DNA from 4 places in the Paenibacillus sp. BGI2013 genome. Region 3 is predicted to be linked to each of the others. Evidence: predicted binding sites of a transcription regulator. Region 3 holds the regulator's gene; each other region holds the start of a gene.
The links. The regulator Rex, encoded in region 3, represses fermentation and respiration genes when NADH is low (regulators of the CRP and FNR family bind a similar motif). The targets are predictions, from matches to a motif close to TTGTGAAATATTTCACAA.
Positions count from the first base shown of each region.

Region 1: the regulator Rex is predicted to act here: its motif matches at 1,766-1,783, upstream of CXK86_RS05720 (cytochrome ubiquinol oxidase subunit I).
Region 2: the regulator Rex is predicted to act here: its motif matches at 1,670-1,687, upstream of adhE (bifunctional acetaldehyde-CoA/alcohol dehydrogenase).
Region 4: the regulator Rex is predicted to act here: its motif matches at 1,755-1,772, upstream of CXK86_RS12025 (cytochrome ubiquinol oxidase subunit I).

Region 1 is NZ_PJFA01000002.1:418,530-421,816, forward strand. Features, by position in the region: gene CXK86_RS05710 (glycosyltransferase) at 1-229, opposite strand, end outside; gene CXK86_RS05715 (tetratricopeptide repeat protein) at 229-1,521, opposite strand; gene CXK86_RS05720 (cytochrome ubiquinol oxidase subunit I) at 1,905-3,287, shown strand, end outside; gene cydB (cytochrome d ubiquinol oxidase subunit II) at 3,265-3,287, shown strand, end outside.
Region 2 is NZ_PJFA01000003.1:196,374-199,660, reverse strand. Features, by position in the region: gene adhE (bifunctional acetaldehyde-CoA/alcohol dehydrogenase) at 1-1,589, opposite strand, end outside; gene CXK86_RS08235 (Crp/Fnr family transcriptional regulator) at 2,020-2,736, shown strand; gene CXK86_RS08230 (hypothetical protein) at 2,824-3,287, opposite strand, start outside.
Region 3 is NZ_PJFA01000003.1:427,591-430,877, reverse strand. Features, by position in the region: gene CXK86_RS09365 (amidohydrolase) at 1-1,071, opposite strand, end outside; gene CXK86_RS09360 (redox-sensing transcriptional repressor Rex) at 1,058-1,711, opposite strand; gene dinG (ATP-dependent DNA helicase DinG) at 1,931-3,287, opposite strand, start outside.
Region 4 is NZ_PJFA01000004.1:222,075-225,361, reverse strand. Features, by position in the region: gene CXK86_RS12030 (cytochrome d ubiquinol oxidase subunit II) at 1-313, opposite strand, end outside; gene CXK86_RS12025 (cytochrome ubiquinol oxidase subunit I) at 313-1,677, opposite strand; gene CXK86_RS12020 (MFS transporter) at 2,077-3,287, opposite strand, start outside.

The DNA.
Region 1 (3,287 bases), on a different contig from region 3:
TTACAGCAGCATTCTGTTCTGCCTGACCTTGTGAATCATTCCAGTGATGCACTTGGCTTCGGATGTCCTGCGTTGGTTGTGCATGATCCGGGGTGTGATCTTCATTTTCCAATGCGTCTGTATGTGTTCGATCGACTGTTTCGGTTGGCGTGTAAGTGGTTTCGGTTCGGATATCCCTGTGCACCATTGGTCCATTCAACTGTTGTCTACGCTTCTTTGGGTCCAGCATCATGGCACCTCCCCAAGCAATTGCTGTACAGCATGATCCAACAGCTCCAGCTCGACAATCCGGACCAGCGCATCTTCATCCTCCAGTGCTGTCTCAAGGAAATGTCGGACTGCCCCGTGTCGTTCCCCTCGCAGTGCCAGCGCACTGCCGGATAATTGCTGGTAATCCCGGCGACTGGCATCATCCTGAATATCGACTGCATGCACCAGAGCCAGTGCTTCTTCCACACGTCCAGTCTCCTGGTAAATGCGGAATTTCCAATGTCTCGCCGTTTCTCCGCCAAGTTCGTCCAGGATACGCAGGGCGTTTCCGTAATCATCGTTCATACGGAGTAGTTCCGCTCGTACAAGTTGATCTTCTCCTGCCTCAAACCAGCGACAGAGCTGTTCATAATGATGCCGTTCTTGTTCATCGGCTGCACTAATTCCGTACACCCGCAGGGCGTCCTCCAACTGTCCGGCCCGGGCATGAATGGCAGACAGGAATCTATAGTGGGAGACTACACAATCACTGCGACCATTCATGACCGCATGGGTGAAGGCCTCTTGCAACGAATGGACGGCCCGCGGATCTTCAAGCAAGTACTCATAGGCTGCCAGCAAAAAGGATATCGTCTCATGTGCACCTGCTTTGGCACGCAACTGACGGTAGAAGTCGGCACGTACACTGCATTGAAGCAGGGTGACGCTATCTGGAGTGCCTGACAGGATCTGCCGCAGCGCATGCAAGAAGAGCAGTTCGTAGTCCTGGAGAGGGACTTCGAGATCATCCTTTTGCATCGTACCCGCAGGTGCAGGGTCTTCTCCGCCCAGCCAGATGGCACGTACGCCTTGGAATAACAGCTTCATATAACGTGTTTCGGAGGATGTGCCTACCAGATCGGCGATGCCGACCAGTTTGGAAATACTGCTCTCCCATAGCGGAGATTCTGCTTCGTTTCCAGCAGGCTCAGGGAGCAGGGCAATACATAGCTCAGGCTCCAGCGAAGCTGTAGCCATTAGCCAGTAGGGATGGGCGACTACGGCTACGGTGCGAGGTTCCAGCAATAGCTGCTCAGCCTCAGGGAGGGAGATGATGGTAATGACCGGAGGTACATCTTCTGTTTGCGTCAGGCTGCTGACATAGTAGACCTCTCCCTCGATCGACAGCAGTGCAGCAATATCGGGATAGGGAAAGGATGACCAGCCTCCTTTGCGAGGGAAGAGAACATACCGGACAGGGGGCAGTGTTGTACTGGCCTTATCCAGGCTGGCTTCGGTGTCTTCACCTGGTAGTGGTGCAGGTTTTTCCATGAATAGTTCACCTCACCTTGACTGTAATATGGAGCGTCATTCGCTCTGCATGTGTTTCATGCTTTCACTTCATATGTAAAGCCCTCACGGTACTTCGCATGATATGCCTGAGACTAACATATGGGCATTCCGTCCCAAACATGAGTATCTTCCATGAATAGATGAAGTTGGCAAGCTGTGATAAAAGGCTGAATTTTATCTTTTGTGTGACCAGGATCACTTTTTTTTGCTCTAGAGAGGAAGATTGTGATAATTCTCACATGTATAAAATAGGTAATCTGGCACAATACGTTCATCAACGTATTTGGCGGACAGACAGCGAAGGTGCAGCTTCAATGCCAAATACGCATACTGCGAAGTGAACAGAAAGAAGGGGTAACGGTATGGATCCGATTATGTTATCGCGTATCCAATATGCACTTACAACGATTTTCCATTTCTTTTTTGTCCCGCTATCCATCGGTCTAGTACTGTTGGTTGCGATTATGGAGACGTTGTACGTTGTTAAGGGTAAGGAAATCTACAAAACGATGGCGAAGTTCTGGGGCAAGCTGTTCCTGATTAACTTTGCCGTCGGGGTAGTCACAGGTATTTTGCAAGAGTTCCAGTTTGGTATGAACTGGTCCGAGTACTCCCGATTTGTCGGAGACGTGTTCGGTGCGCCACTGGCTATTGAAGCGCTACTGGCGTTTTTTATGGAGTCTACATTTATTGGATTGTGGATATTCGGATGGGATCGTTTGTCCAAAAAAGTGCATCTAGCCTGCATCTGGCTGGTGTTTGTCGGCACATTCCTGTCCGCGCTGTGGATTCTGGCAGCCAATTCATTTATGCAACATCCTGTTGGGTTTGAGATTAACAACGGCCGAGCCGAGATGAATGATTTCTTTGCACTCATCACGAATGGTCAGTTGCTCGTCGAGTTCCCACATACAATCTTTGGGGCATTGATGACAGGAGCCTTCGTTGTAACCGGGATCAGTGCCTACAAATTGATGAAGAAGCAGGATGTGGAGATCTTCCGCAAATCGTTTAATATCGCGATCATTATCGCTCTTGTTTCTTCATTTGGTGTAGCTTTCTCCGGACACTTCCAGGCGCAATATCTGGTGGAGACACAGCCGATGAAGATGGCAGCCAGTGAGGGCACATGGACAACGACAGAAGATCCGGCACCATGGACGGTGGTCGCTTTTATTGACCCGGATAAACAGGAGAGTACGGGTGAGATCAAAATCCCTGGATTGCTCAGTTATCTGTCCTACAGCAAGTTCTCCGGTAGTGTCAAAGGTATGAAGGAGCTTCAAGCTGAGTATGAACAGACGTATGGACCGGGGGACTACATCCCGCCGGTACGGACAACATTCTGGAGTTTCCGCATTATGATCGCAGCGGGTGGTTTAATGATTGCATTGGCGCTATACGGTACGTTCCTAGCCATGCGTAAGAAGCTGGAGGTCGCTGGAAAGTGGTTTATGCATCTGATGGTGTTCGCCATCTCCCTGCCGTTTATCGCCAATACGTCAGGTTGGATTATGACCGAGGTAGGAAGACAGCCATGGACAGTATTTGGCTATATGACAACCGAAGCCGGGGTCTCGCCGAACGTATCCGCAGGAACGATCCTGTTCTCGACCATCGCTTTTACCGCTGCGTATACGGTTCTCGGAATCGTGATGGTATACCTGTTCGTACGTGAGATCAAAGCAGGACCGTTTGCGGTCGAGAAGCCAGAAGATCACGATGAATCGGCCGATCCGTTCGGC
Region 2 (3,287 bases), 230 kb from region 3:
GTTGTGGATGGATCTGGCTCAACATCGGAGAACACTTCGATCGCTACTGGCATTTGGCGTTGACGCAGATAGTGTTCTACCTTTTCAACATATCCAAGCTTCACCATCATGGCATCCGTAATAATGGCCACACGTGTGATGTCAGGCATTTTGGCAAGATACTGTGTTGCTCCTTTTTCGAAGTAGACTTTGTTCGGTACTTTGAACCATTGCATATTCACGGTACGGCGAGCCACCCTTTTCACATTGATTAAGTTCACAGCGGTTACGTTGGAAGAAGTCGAGTTACGTCCGTATGATCCGCATCCCAGTGTCAATGACGGCATGTTTGTGTTGTAGATATCCCCGATTGCACCGTGTGTGGATGGTGAGTTCACAATAATCCGTCCAGTTTGCAGACGATCTGCGAATTTGCTAATCACTTCTTCATTTGTTGAATGGATAACCGAGGAGTGACCCATGCCGCCAAAAGCAACCACTTCTGCTGCACGTTCAATGCCCTCTGCTGCCGTTTTAACTTTGTAACAAGCCAGTACCGGGCTTAATTTCTCAGCCGACAATGGGAATTTGGTACCTACCCCTTCAATTTCGGCCACGAGAATTTTGGTGCCTGCTGGAACTTCAATACCGCACAATTTGGCAATGCTCACCGCAGATTGACCAACAATCGCCGGGTTCACCGCACATTTCTCGGCATTAATCGCACCTGCTGTCAATTTTGCTGCTTCATCTTTGTTAACAAAGTAACAGCCATTTGCAATCATTTTTTTCTTCACTTGATCAAAGATCGGTTCTTCAATGATGACCGCTTGCTCGGAAGCACAGATCATGCCGTTGTCGAAAGACTTGGACAGAATCAAATCCGTTACTGCCTGATTGATATCCGCGCTTTTCTCGATAAAGCAAGGTACGTTACCCGGTCCTACGCCCAGTGCAGGTTTACCACAGCTGTACGCTGCACGTACCATGCCTGATCCGCCTGTTGCCAGAATGAGAGCCACATCATTGTGATTCATCAGTTCGTTTGTACGATCCATGGAAGGATCATCAATCCACTGGATACAATCTGCTGGTGCACCATGTTTCACAGCCGCTTCCAGCAGGATTTTGGCAGCTTCCCGGCTACAATTCTGTGCAGATGGGTGGAAGCCAAAGATGATTGGGTTACGCGTCTTGATGGAAATCAATGCTTTAAACATCGTCGTTGATGTTGGGTTGGTAACTGGTGTAATACCCATGATGATGCCGACCGGCTCCGCAATTTTCTGGAAGCTTTCATACTCGTTATCTTCAATCACACCTACGGTTTTATCGTACTTGATGCTGTGGTACACATATTCTGTTGCAAATATATTTTTGGTGATTTTATCCTCATACACTCCGCGGCCTGTTTCTTCTACGGCCATCTTGGCGAGCATCATGTGTTTATCCAGACCCGCAAGTGCCATCGCTTGCACAATCCGGTCAATCTGCTTCTGGTCCATCTTCATGAATGCGGCGTGTGCTTTATTCGCTTTGTCGATTAACGTTTGAATATACTGACCTGCTGTCGGTTCTTTTGCTGGGGCGACTTCGTTCTTTACAGCCATCTCCCTCATCCTCCTAAAGGTTCGTATTAGTTTGTCTCTCTCGTTTACATTCACATCGTAACATGACAATAAACTTAATTATGTGATTTTTTTCACAAAGTATAACAAATTTAATTTAAGTTTTGTAGTGTCCTTCATACGACCATTTTCACTTCCTATTTAAAATATAGGGCTGTAAAATTCATCCTCTCCATCAAAAGTGAATTTTATCACAATGTTTGAAATTTCGTCATTTTTGCCCCCTTTCCTTCCCCCTCAAACGGTAAGATTAGGTATATACTGAACTTAAAAATTGAACCACCGCAATTTGTACCGTCCTTCCTCCCGGCCGAGATGACCCTGATCAGGACGGCAACGGTTTGCGGCGAACCTCGGAGGCTACTGCTTACTACAGAAGGTCGTCCGATGGACATAAAGGGGAGATAGACTTATGAGAGAACTAACAACTGTACTGGAAACGCGCGGTAATACTAACTGTTTCTCGGAAGCAAATTTCAACCATCTGCTGGTTACCATGAAAGATAGAACCTATCCGGAAGGTACACATCTGTACTGGGAAGGCGACATCTCTGACAAACTTTATTATATGAAACGGGGCCGTGCCCAGATCACCAAATCCACGGATGAAGGCAAGGAACTGATCATGTACATGTATCAATCCGGTGATATGATTGGGCAGGCTGATCCCTTCTTTGGCTCTAAACACAGCTTCTCAGCGGAAGTATTGGAGGACAGTGAGATCGGTGTACTGGAACATAAAGACCTGGAAATGTTAATCTGCCAGCATTGTGACTTCGCGATCGATTTTATGAAATGGATGGGCATCCACCACCGGTTGACACAGACCAAATTCCGGGATCTCATGTTATATGGCAAACCGGGTGCACTTTGCTCCACCCTCATTCGGTTGTCGAATTCGTATGGTGAGCCTCATGGAGAGCATGTCATTATTCACAAAAAAATTACCCACACGGACCTGTCCAATATGATTGGAGCCACTCGTGAAAGTGTAAACCGCATGTTAAGCGACCTGCGTAAGAAAGATGGGATTGAATATGACAATGGAATGATTGTCATCAAAGATCTGAAGATGCTGCAAGGAATCTGTCACTGTGAGCTTTGCCCGAACGAGATCTGTCGTATTTAATATTTGACTATGCTGATCGGATCTTGTTTATATATTTAATGAAAAAAAGCCCAGTTCTCTAAAAAGAGATTGGGCTTCTTGGTATACTTAGGATGCATTGGTTAATTCGAGCTTTACCGCATCACGTGGATTCAATTTCATGTCCAGACCATTTTCCATTAATTCTTTGTCATTCACCATAATGACCCACCGCTCATTCATACGAGGCGTGACATTCTCGACCGAGACGACAAATTTGTTGTTCTCCGACATTCTTACAATGCCGCTGGACTTCAACACATCGCGAACTGTGCACTCTTGAACGTAGACGCCGGCATATTGACGATTAAGGGTTGGCATAATGTTTCCACCGCTAACCTTGAGTAACGTTGTCTGATATGCAACGCCATCCCCCCCACTGTCAGCGGCTTTCACGTAAATGATCACTTCATCTTTGGCATGAAGCTCCATGTCCCAATCTTCCTGTTCAATATCCTTGCCGTTTAATTTGACAGCCCAGCTCAGCGAAGAATCCAGAGAAACTTCACCCACGGATTGAATCCGCTTGCCAT
Region 3 (3,287 bases):
GGTATTATTCAAGAAGATGGATTTGGCACCGTATGACGTTCCGAGTAATAACGCTTCGCCTGCTGGCACTGCCGTCGGGTCACCAGATACACCTTTGTGAATCAATGCAGCCAGTCTCATTTCCTCGAACATATCCAGGTTGTTGTTACTTGCTGGACCGTCTGTTCCGAGTGACACGGTAACTCCTGCTTTCAGCAACGCAGGTACCCGCGCAACACCGGAAGCGAGTTTCAGATTACTTCCCGGGTTATGGGATACAGCCACATCATGGCGGGCCAGAATCTCAATCTCTTCGTCATTCAGATGCACCGCATGTGCAACCAGGGATGGACGAGAGAAAAAGCCCAGTTTCTCCAGATGTGCCACAGGACGCAGTCCATAATCAGCCACGTTCTGCTCGACTTCACGAAGCGTTTCCGACATATGTGTATGAAGGGGAAGGTTTAGGTCGTTCGCGACCTGCACAAGCTTCTCTATGTAGTCAGGAGGGCATGTATATGGGGCGTGTGGCGAGATTACGGTTGTAATGCGACCATCTGCCTGTCCATTCCACTCACGTGCAAACGCTGCCGACTCCTCCAGCTTCCGCAATTGTTCTTCTTCCGAGCACAGCCCGATTACACCACGTGCCAGTGCCGCTCTAACGCCGGATTGCTCCACAACTTTGGCAACTTGATCCATGTGATCGTACATGTCCAGGAAAGCTGTAGTTCCGCCTTTCAACATTTCAAGCACTGATAGCGAAGTTCCCCAATATACATCTTCTGAAGTCATTTTCGCTTCCATCGGCCACATTTTTTCCTGCAACCATACTTGCAATGCAAGATCGTCTCCGTGCCCTCTGAGCAACGACATCGCTGCATGACCATGCGTATTGATCAGACCCGGCAGGAAGAACAGTCCTTTTCCATCCACTTTGGTACAATTTTTGTCTTCATCCGGCAATGTCTCACCAATATGCACAATCTTGTCATTCTCAACAACCATGTATCCTTGGACCACGTTCCATGTTGTGCCGCCTTCATTAACAGCAAATTTGCCATTGTGAATTACCCATCTATTTGTTGTCATCTTCCTCGTCGTCCTTTCCAGTATCCAAGTAATAGGCCAAACTAAGCAGATCTGTTGTAAAGTCAGCATGGTGAATGCGGATATGCGGCGGTGTTTTTAGAATGGTTGGTGCAAAATTAAGGATCGCTTCAATTCCTGATTCAATAAGCTGATCGGCTACATTTTGGGCTTCCGTATCCGGAACCGTGATAATTCCGATGCGAATGTTTTCCATTTTAACCGCTTCCGTCAATTCATCCATTGGTTTTACCGTCAAACTGTTGATTTGACTACCTATCTTCGGTCCATATGCATCAAATACAGCAACAATCTTCATGTTGTCTTTCAGATATGCGTTGTAGTTGGACAAGGCTTGACCGAGGTTACCCGCTCCTACCAGAGCTACATTAATTTGCTGATCGATTTTGAGAATGTGACGAATTTTCTCGATCAAATAGGATACATCATACCCGATCCCTTTACGACCAAAATCACCGAAGTAAGCCAGGTCTTTACGAATTTGGGCCGGATTCAGATCCAGCCTCTGTCCAAGCTCTTGAGAAGAAACAGTAGCCACCTCACGCTGATGCAACTCGTTCAAATAACGCAAGTAAACAGGCAGACGTCGTACCACCGCTTCCGAAATTTTATCCGATTTCATTCTTGCTCCCCCTTACCAAGGCCACGATAAAATAATAGATGAAAAGATGAGCATTCTGTATAAAACTCAAAGATAAACGTGACATTTTATACAGAATGCTCCTTGTAATTTAGGTTATAAGTTCTTACGTGCAACTACTTTAATCGGATACGGAAATATCTAATAAAGTTTAACGCCAAACGATAGTGTCATGCAATGATATAACGAACAAAACAACCATTATTTTTGTTCATTAGCAGGTTTTTCCAACCACTCGGTAATTCGTGGAACCATCTGCTCCGTGAGCATATGCTCCATTTTGGGTCCAGGTAATGAATATAAAAAGAATTTACCATAATACGCTTCAATCACCCGTGTATCATAAACAATGACAATTCCTCTGTCCTTTGCTGTACGTACCAATCGGCCAAATCCCTGTTTGAAACGAATGACCGCTTGTGGCACGGACAGTTTCATGAACGGATTTTTCTTCTGCTCCTGAAGCAACTCACTCTTGGCTTCCACCAACGGATGATTCGGTGGCTGGAACGGCAGTCGCACAATAGCGAGACAAGTTAACGCCTCTCCCGGGATATCTACACCCTCCCAGAAGCTGCTTGTGCCCAGAAGTACCGTTGCTTTGGCATCTTGGAACCTGCGAGTCAATTTGGAACGACTTCCACTGTCAACGCCTTGCCCAAGCAACGAGATGTCGTTGCCAGACAGTGCCTCCTTCAGCGGATCATAGACCTGTCGCAACATCTTGTATGAAGTAAACAGAACCATCATGCGTCCACGCGTAGCAATTGCCGTCTCTGCAAGTGATTGCACCAGCATATTAACAAAGTGCGCATCACCCACACTTCCCTTCACACTCGGGAAATCACGCGGAATCACCAGAAGTGCCTGATCGCGATAGTTGAAAGGTGATGGCAGCATCGACGTTAACAGCCGATTATTCTCAGAGGCTTCCTGTAAGCCAAGCTGCTCAATCATGAACTGGAATGACTTATCTACCGAGAGCGTAGCCGATGTAAGCACAACACTTTTCTTTTTGTCAAAAAATAAATCCTTAAGTTGGGCACTGACATCTACAGGTACGGCATACAGCTGAAGAGATTTACTGCGGAACTGACCGCTGGCTTCCATCCAGTACACCGTTTTGGCGTCATCCATACGCATGAAGAAACGTAGATTCTCCTTCAATGTGGTCAGATCTTTCAGCAATCCTGTAATGTCCGTGATCAGACTATCCGATTGATAATCATCCTGATCCTCTTTCACTTCAAGCAGCAATTTGTCCCCTTTGCGAACCAAATCGCCCAGAGTCACATAAATCTGGTTCTCCAGATCCTGCAACTCCTGCCATTTTGCAGGTTTCTGAGATGCTTTCAGACGCAGTGAAAATTGCCCCGTCTCTCCCGGTGAAGCATCACTTCGTTCAGGCAAGAGACCAAACAAGGCATCGCTCATACGATCCCACAGCTCCTTAACTTCAAGAGCAAGCGGGAACATCTGATCCACCATGGAGCCCCATTGCACCGAATTTTCATGCCCGGAAAACTGCGAACGAAGCATAGGTAGCTGACCATTACGA
Region 4 (3,287 bases), on a different contig from region 3:
AAGCATAGAACGACCCACGAATGGCAAGTAGAATGACGGCAATACTTCCTGGAACAAGTAGCGCGGAGCCATAATAATAGGCCGTGTCCGGGAAAAATCCGACGATACCAATATAGAAAAAGACAAAAAATACATTGGTGATCTCCCAGACAGGTGATAGATAACGGGAGATCAGACGATTAATCAGATGATCCTGCTTTGTCAGGCGTGCATAGAAGGCAAAGAAACCTGCTCCAAAATCAATGGAAGCTACAATAAGATAGCCGTACAAGAACAGCCAGAGTACCGAAATACCAATTAATTCATAACTCATCAGGCCTGATCCCCTTTCTTGGCTGATTGATCATGCTTCTCCTTCAACCATTTCTCCATCTCGAGTTCAGCAGGATTGTTATTGAACAACCGTCTCAGTACGACGACACACATAACGCCTAGCAGGATGTAGAGAAGCAAGAAGACGAAAAATAAAATTCTCACACTCGGTGAAGAAGTAGCGGCCTCTTCTACCCGCATATAACCTCGGATGATCCATGGCTGCCGCCCGATCTCTGCATAGAACCAACCCATCTCAACGGCCAGAAAAGCAAGCGGTGCACTCAGTGCAACCATACGAAGCATCCACTTGTTAAACTGATTACGTTTCTTCCAGAATACAAACAGGAAGTACAGACTTGATATAGCAAGCAGAGCGAATCCAATACCAGCCATTAGATCAAACAAATAATGAACAAGTAAGGGCGGGTGTTCATCTGGTGGAAATTCGTTCAGCCCGGTTACCTCGGCGTTAAAGTCTCCAAAGGCAAGGAAACTGAGCAGTTTCGGCAAATGAAGAGCGCCTATAATTTCATGTTCTGCATTCAGCCATCCCAAAAAAATCAAATCCGCGCCGCTTTCCGTCTCGAAATGCCACTCGGCAGCTGCGAGCTTCTCCGGCTGATGCTCAGCCAAAAATTTGGCAGACACATCTCCAGCTAAGGAATTTAATAAACTGAATACCAGCACAACGGCCATCATGAGATTCAAGCCTTTTTTGTGGTAGGCCGACACCCCTTTTCTCAGCATCGCAAAGGCTGCTATTCCTGCCAACAGGGCAGCTCCTGTCAGATAAGCCGAGCTTAATACGTGGAATACTTTGGAGAAGGTCGCCGTATTCAGCATCGCTTGTACGGGGTTCACTGCCATGAATTGACCTGCTTCCATGACAAAACCTTCAGGCTGGTTCATGAATCCGTTCACTGTTGTAATAAAAACAGCTGACATGCCTGCCCCGGCGACAATCGGAATAGTCAGCAACCAGTGGATATACGGATTTTTGAACCGATCCCACGTATACAAGTAAATTCCCAGGAAGATGGCTTCAAAAAAGAATGCAAATACTTCCATAAATAGTGGCAGTGCAATGACATTCCCGGCCAGCTTCATAAAATTCGGCCATACCAAGGCCAACTGTAGTGAGATCGCTGTGCCTGTCACGACACCAACCGCGACAGAAATGACAAACCCTCTGGACCACCTCTTTGCCATAAGTATGTAATGGTGATCCTTCTTCCGAATGCCGATGAACTCTGCAATAGCAATCATCAAAGGTACGCCGACACCAAGCGTTGCAAAAATCACGTGGAACCCGAGCGTCAAACCAGTCACTAGCCTGCTCCATAAAACCGTATCAATAGCCATTCTTTGTGTTGCCTCCTTTCAAACTCTGTTCAATTTAGAAACATTCAATATCAGATTTGGCCAAGCTCAATGCAGAATTGCGAAAAATTTCACAAAGTTAGGTATGACGATATCTTGCCACACCTATAATGCGTTTACTCCTGTAGGCCCCCGATAATAACAATCATTGGATGCCTATTAAAATCTGATATTGATGCACTTAAAGTACTAACGAAACCTATTAATCAAAATTATTATATCTTTATTTTTACCTAATTCAATCAAAGACACGTCTTCTACCCTAAACGTTCAAGAAAGGATCAACTCTTTCTGACAACTTGGTGAAAATCAAAAAATACACCCAATGGAGCTATTGATTCATTGGGTGTAAACGTGTTATTGCACGGCAGATTCTCTATTTTACTTGCTTACTTGCTCTGGACTCACCGCACCTGCCTCGCGACGTACGCTCATGATGAACATTGATGCAGCTAATATCGTAAGGATGATTCCAAGCATCTGAAATCCTGTCACATTAAATGTATCTCCCATGACAATCCCAATTAATAACGACGATAAGATGGTCCCCAGATAGCGTGATGTATTAAAAATACCCGATGCGACTCCAATCATTTCTTTGGGTGTGCTTTTGAACAGTGCTGCTTGCATGCCGACCGCGTTTAGGCCGTTACTTATGCCAAATAAAGCTAAGGCAACAATGATTATGAAGATTGGAGAAGTTTCATTCATAACAACGATCAATATAGAGCCAAATGTCATTAAAGAAGCGGATACGATCAGAGCTGGCCGTGATCCTGATCTGTCAATCCAGCGCCCTGCGATTGGAGCAATAATGACTGAACATAACCCCAAAGCTAGCATACTCATTCCTGTATGAACTTCGTTGAGATGACGTACCTGCTTCAAATACGTAGGAACTCCAAAAAAAAGTGCGTAAAACAGGATGTTCACCAGCATGTATTGCACATTCACCCAAGTCATCTCGGGATATGAGGCAAACGTTCGCAGAGGGATAAAAGGCGTGGCTGCTTTTAATTCATGTCGGATGAACATGACGAGTGCGATTAACCCGATCCCCCCTGTCAGCAGATGCCATGTTGAAATATCTCCTGTGGAACTTACTGAAAGTAAACCGATGAGCAGAGTCACCAAAGCTACCGTAAACATCAGGATACCTGGTGCGTCAATTAACGCAAGCCATTGCCGAATGGACATGTGACCAGAGATAGACGGAGATTGATCGTCCTTCGGGATTGTTTTCCAGGCGAACCAAAAGCTTGCCATGACAAACGGAATATTAACGAAGAATATGCTGTGCCAGTCCCACCAATGAATCAATACCCCACCAATAAAAGGTCCAATTGCAGCTGCTCCGGAGAGGAATATCGCCAAGGTGGACAAGGCAGATGCTTGCTTGTCAGTCACGTTAATTCTTAAAATCGCCATTCCGACGGCCACCATCATACTTGTGCCAATCGATTGAACGATCCGGAATACGATTAGCCACGAAAAGCTGGGAGACCATGGAGCTAACATGGATGAAACGAAAACAATAACAAGACCCAGAAGGAAGATCTTCCTTCGACCAAACAAATCACTACACTTCCCCA